DNA from 2 places in the Bacillus sp. 1NLA3E genome. Region 2 is predicted to be linked to the other one. Evidence: riboswitches for the same ligand, from Rfam matches in the RefSeq annotation. Region 2 holds a riboswitch; the other holds the start of a gene.
What was found. Region 2 has a riboswitch for cobalamin ahead of B1NLA3E_RS02190 (HoxN/HupN/NixA family nickel/cobalt transporter). Riboswitches for the same ligand answer to the same signal wherever they lie in the genome.

Region 1: it holds a riboswitch for cobalamin, as region 2 does, so the genes downstream of both, B1NLA3E_RS04715 (DUF4430 domain-containing protein) here and B1NLA3E_RS02190 (HoxN/HupN/NixA family nickel/cobalt transporter) in region 2, are expected to answer to the same signal.

Annotation. Positions count from the first base shown of each region.
Region 1 is NC_021171.1:954,253-957,465, reverse strand. Features, by position in the region: gene B1NLA3E_RS04715 (DUF4430 domain-containing protein) at 1-1,614, opposite strand, end outside; cobalamin riboswitch at 1,749-1,945, opposite strand; gene B1NLA3E_RS04710 (DUF998 domain-containing protein) at 2,156-2,818, shown strand; gene B1NLA3E_RS04705 (biotin transporter BioY) at 2,956-3,213, shown strand, end outside.
Region 2 is NC_021171.1:416,354-419,566, reverse strand. Features, by position in the region: gene cobJ (precorrin-3B C(17)-methyltransferase) at 1-693, opposite strand, end outside; gene B1NLA3E_RS02190 (HoxN/HupN/NixA family nickel/cobalt transporter) at 695-1,408, opposite strand; cobalamin riboswitch at 1,537-1,727, opposite strand; cobalamin riboswitch at 1,844-2,044, opposite strand; gene B1NLA3E_RS02185 (exonuclease domain-containing protein) at 2,156-2,779, opposite strand; gene B1NLA3E_RS02180 (DUF3147 family protein) at 3,017-3,213, opposite strand, start outside.

The DNA of each region.
Region 1 (3,213 bases), 540 kb from region 2:
TACTGCTGCAGGACTTTCGGGAGCTAAAGTAAAATTATATAATGACCCTTTTCCATTTCTATATAGCTGATATGCAACTAAAGCCTGAAGGCTTTGGCTTGAAGCAAGCATGTTTATTCCTTTGCCATGTTTCCATTCAAATCCATTATCTCCAACTTTAAATGATAAAAGGTATGATACTATGCTAGTACCACCTTTAGTAAATGTTTCTCCATTTGGATCTATACCTAAAGCTGATAAAGCAATAATCACTTGAGCTGCAGTATTGCTGTTGTCAATTTTTCCGCTCAGATAAACGGATGATAGATTTTCAACACCCTTATTCACTGCTTCGCTAACACCAGCTTGATCCTTGTATGGAGAAAGGGCTTGTAATACCATTGCTGTAATATCAATATCTGCATTTGCTCCTGACCAGCTACCATCCTTATTTTGACTGTCTAATAAATAGTTCACTAATTTTTCTCTTGTCCATGTAGCAGTAGCAGGAATTTCAAAATTCATACTATCTAACGCAATCAGTGCATAGGCAACTCCGTTCAATCCAGGTTTTACAACGTCACCAGTATAAATTGAAGAGATTAAATTGTAGCCGCCTATATTGGTTGGGTCTCCACCTGCTGCAACAATTCCTAAAATATAACCTTCTGTATCTAAAATATTTCTAATGACACCTTTCTTGTCTATAACAAGTTTTGTCACATTATCTAAATAATTTGTTGGAATACTTTTTCCTAATTGCCTTAAGACAACCGCTTCTTTTTCACCAACATATTCATCAGGGAACAAAGTCAAAGTGGTATCAATTGCATTTTGAAGCGTTTCGGATGCAATCGGTTCACTAGGTGGTTGATTATTTTCATTTCCCGTGTTTTCATTCGGTACTCCGTCCCCATCACCTTCATTATCGGATGGTTGCTCCCATGATTCATATTGAAAGGTTATTTGGTCATTAGGTTGAAGAAAATAGCTATCTGCTCCTGTAGAAGCGTATTCATCATTCACATAAAAAGCCCAGTAATATGTACCTTCTGCATTTATATTATTAATAGAAAGAAAACCATCTTTATCAAAAGACACTCTCTCTTTGCCCATTAACTTCTGTAATAATTGTAATGCGCTTACTTTACCTACGAATGAATTATATTTAGATTCGTTAATTACTTCTTTATTTTTACCAATTACTTTAATGGAAGCACTGACAGGTTTATTCCAATCCTCATAGCGGAAAGTATAATGATCTCCATTTTGAGCAGTATAACTTCCTGCACCTAAATCAGAAGAAAAACCATTTACATAAAAAGCCCAAAAATAAGTATCCTCTGGACCAGGAGCTAAACCTTTAATTTCGTCGAGCGATTTTCCCCAAGCTGTATCTGAAGTTACCAAGTCCCCACCAACAGCGCTACTCAAAATATCCAAAGCCGTTGCATTTTCCGCAATTGGAACTGGTTGATTATCCACCATAGTTCCGGCTGCCTCGTCCCCAATAACCGTTACAGACGCTTTATTCTCTCCTTCAGCCGCAAAAACTGGTGCTTGAAAGCCGCCAGCTATTAAAGAAAATAAAAACACTGCAACCAATAATACGTTCATCTTTCTACTAACCAACATATCCGCTTCTCTCCATTCTCTAAATATAAAAAATCCATAAAAAAATCCTCCCTATATTAAGGAGGAGGTTTGTTTTAGTTAAGCAGCAAACAAAATAAATGTTCCTGACTTAACACCCTCCTATCCACGTAGGCCGCTGGTGTAAAAAACAGGCAGGTTTCCTGGCTCATGATCATCACTCCCTATGCCTTCCCATCAAAAAACGACAGTGACATTTTATAGGTTGCTCCCATTTACAGTGGCGGGACCGCGTTGGCTTTCACCAAACTTCCCTATTAAGCACAAAATCTATTTTTCAATAGACCATTGCACCTGTTTATACCAATATTAATTTTATGTCACTCATCATTATACAAATTGTCCAATCATTTGTATATGTATTTGGACTTTCATTGTAATATTTTCTGATTTTTTAAAAAGTAAGTCAGTTTATGGTACAGTCCTAATTTTTCCAAAAGTAATAAAAATTTCACAAATCAACTAGCTTAATAGAGGTAAGATATAGGCAAACTAGGACTTTTAATAATAGGAGGGACATGGGATGAAAAAGGTCTATCCCTTATTCGGAATTTTAGCCCCTTTATTGTATTTAGTTGCTGTCATTATTGGTGGGTCTCAGCTCGAAAGTTACAGTCACCTTTACAATACAATTAGTGAAATAACTGCTTCTAATGTTGAATCGATTCCGAGTGTACAAATTCTTTTCGCTATCTATAATCTATTCATTATTGCATTTAGCGTTGGCATGTTTTTATGTTTAAAAACGCCAAACATGAAGAAAATAAAAACGGCTGCCCTAGCTCTTTTCTTTGTTGGATTGACAGGTGGCGGAATGTATTTTTTCCCCCAAGACCCTCGTTTTGTTGAAATGACCTTTGGAGGAAAAGTGCATTTAGGTTTGGCAAGTATTTGTTCCTTATTAACCATGTTATCAATTATTCTATTTGGGATGGGTGTGAAAAAGGAAGCAGCCCTATCCAAATTGCGGACATACTCCTACATATCCTTCTTTATCGTGTTTATTACTGGGGGGACAGCGGCAATCAGTGTAGCCAATGATTCAGATTTCGGCGGATTATTCGAGCGGCTTACGATCGGGAGTTATCTGCAGTGGGTGCTAGTCGTGTCGATCCAACTCTTTTTTCTTAACTGGAAAACCCGTAAAAGTACAAAAACCTCTAGTTTAAATAAACTTAATATATAAGCATTCAGCCGAAGAAGTTTTCGGCTGATTTTTATGTTCCTACCACTATATATGTCAACCTTTTGATTTTTTTAGTTGACAAAAAATAAACTTTCGCATTATTCTTTATCTATAAATAGATTTTGGGGGATATAGAAATGAATAAAAAACTTAGAGCAATTGATTTAACTATGGTAGGAGTTTTTGTTGCCTTAATGGCTATCGGCGCAAACATTACATCGTTTGTTCCGTTCATGGTTATTGGCGGGGTGCCTATAACTTTACAAACTTTCTTTGCGATTTTAGCTGGAGTCATACTTGGGAGCCGCCTTGGAGCGATTGCCTTAACAGTGTATACATTTGTTGGACTTGTAGGTGTTCCTGTCTTTGCTCAATTCGGGGGTGGTTTTGCTACG
Region 2 (3,213 bases):
TGAATTTCCGATGATAACTGTTGTTAACATCCCAATCTCATGTTCTAGCATTTCTTTTAAGTTCGTGACAATCACTTGTTGGCGGTCACGATACGCACTTTTTACTAATCCGACAGGAGTTTCAGGCGAACGATATTTTAATAGAATTTTTTGGGCCTCTTCGATTTGTCTCGTTCTTCTTCCACTTTTCGGATTATAAAGAGCGATGACAAAATCAGTACTAGCAGCTGCTTCAATTCTTTTTTCAATTAAATTCCATGGTGTTAAATGATCACTCAAACTGATTGTACAAGCATCATGCATCACGGGGGCCCCGAGTAAGGATGCACAGGAATTAATGGCCGAGATACCTGGAATAATTTCAACCTCAACACCTGTCTCTTTTTTCCAGCCTTTTTCAATTAACACTTCATAGATTAGCCCTGCCATACCGTACACCCCAGCGTCCCCACTAGAAATAACCGCCACTTTGTTACCAAGTTCGGCCTGCTTAACTGCCTCCTGGGCCCGGCTCACCTCTTCAGTCATACCCGTGCTAATAATCTCCTGGTCTGTTAATAGACCTTCTATTAAGTCAACATACGTACTATAACCAATCACCATATTACTTTCTTTGATTGCTTCACGCGCCCGATCGGTCACATGATCAAAACTACCTGGTCCAAATCCAATTACCAGCAACTTTCCTTTCAACTCAAACTCCCCCTTTTATGATCTCAACGAGCATATTTAAACCTAGCCCCAAACTATACAGCCCTGTCACAAAGCCGAGCACAAGAAAAAGGTTCTTTTTCAGCCTTGCTTTCAAAAATCCCCAAGTCAGTAATATGGCGATGAGCATGGTTGAGATTAACAATCCTACTACAAACAAAATCAATTGAACTGTGGCTGTTTCAAAATTATTACCACCACTTACATTTGTAAGTACAGCTATTTGTGTTGGACTTTCTACCCCAATACCATGAATGGTTCCGATAATGGCTGCACTTAAGATACCTATTTTGAATGATGAAAGGTTTTTACCTTTTTCTATAAGGTTTGTTTTTTGTATTAATTTCCCGAAAAACTGGAAAACAATCTGTACCCTGCTTTTATATTTGTAATCTCCTTTTTGCCGAAACAACGAATAAATCATAAATCCCCCAAGAATAATCAGCGTAACGCATACTAATCCCTCCATCACTTCCCGGGTTGAGTCAGGCATTTCTAAACCTAAATAGATGGATATCAAGCCAATCAAGAACACTATTGTGCCATGCCCTAATGCATACATCACTCCGAGCGAAATTTGTTTCCGTTTTTTTTCCTCGCTCCCAACCATATCGGCAATCGCCGCAACATGGTCACCGTCTACACCATGTTTCATTCCTAATAAAATGGCTAACAATGCAAAAGTAAAAAGTTTCACTTCCCGTCCCCCCTTTAAAAGCCAAAAGCACCCCTACCAAAGTAGGGGTGCATAAATAAATACATACATACAAAACAGCATTGTATTGCATTCAATCAGCACTTCCACCCATAGGCCCGTAGGTTTACAGAAGTGTCTAGGTCAAGGCAGGTCTCCTGACTTTGGATCATCATATCATTGCGTCTTCCCAACAAATGTTAGTGACAATAGGCAATGATACTCACCATTACAGTGGCGGGTACCGTGACGGATTATTACCGTACTTCCCTTTTCACGCAATCCATTCAAGCGATTGCGCACCTTTTCCTAAACATTATTTAGTTGTTTCCAAAGGAATTAAAAAATCCATCCAACAAAAATTGGATGGATAAAACGAAAGCAAACATAGTTTCTTAAGTTGCTATCGTTTCACATCCTCAATCCCCGAAGAAGTTGAAACTCATTTCAATTAAGCTAGGTCTCCTGACTCGTGTATCGTCCTACTCAAGGACCTTCCCGTACAATATACCTCCTCAAGGAAAAGTATTTTTATACAGTGGTTCTCCTTTTTCGTCCACACTTACAGTTGCGGGGGCAGTTCTGGATTTTACCAGATTCCCTATTAAGCCGAATGGCACCTTAATTTACTACGAAAATATTAACTTTTTTGGATATTACAATTTCAAATTGAAACTATCATACATGTTATCTTAATATTCTCCATTTTTCAACAACTAAATGAATAATTTGGAAAATAGTTGTTTCATATCAAAGATGGATTCTCTTTATTTTGGCTGTTGCAGGTTGATATCTTCGCATCGGGCCATATTCAAGTGCCTCTCTCAGGTAGAGATCTCCATTTGGATTTGATTTTTTTAACAACTCCATTAAATAGGTAATATCATCAAGAGCTCTATGTGTTTGATAATCGGTAATATTATGTGCACTCAATAAGGTTAGTAGCTTACTATTCGGAAAACCGTAACCCTTCCATTTAATACTTCTCATCGTACAATACCAATTTAATTCATTCACTTCCGGATACATTCGATAAAGGAAACTTCGGTCGAAAGAAGCATTATGAGCAAAAACCGCATCTGATTGACTAAAGTACGATTTAATTTTCCCATCCAAAAAGCTTTTTCCAGCAACTAATTCAAATGGGATCCCGTGAACTCGGTAAGCATTGTCATAATTTCTAATGGCCGATGCAGATAGCGGTTCTCGTAAAAACGAGTCTTGGTCTAGAATGTCGATTATTTCGCCTGTTTCTTCTCGATAAGAGAATAAATTTAAAGCTATTTCAATTATTTCATCAGAATCTGGACCTAATCCAGTTGTCTCAACGTCAACCAACAAACCTACCTTATTCTGCTTTTTCAAATTCCTCATCCTTTAACCTTTAATATATATGATCATATAATAACTGTAGTTTATTTTACAGCGTTAGCCTATTTATTTTTAGGCTGTGTTAAATTAGAGTGTTGATTTCCGCTTTCAATCAACTTTGTGCAAAAAATCAACATTGAGCTTTAACACAGACTTTAAAAAAAGGTCTGAATCCAGATTTTGGAATCAGACCTTTTTTCTTTAATTGTCCTGCTCAAGCCGCTAAATGACTTGTGGACTTCATTTACCAAGCGCTTCCGCTTTTCCTATGAAATTGCTCCGGACTACACGGGTTTTTAGTTTATCTCTAAATAAGGCGATCGATATAGAGCTTCCAAGCCATAATGCCAGTCCTAAGATAATGCTTAACATCCATTGATGACTCATTTGTAAAACCAGTAAAACCGTTAAAACGCAAACAACTCCACCAATCATTC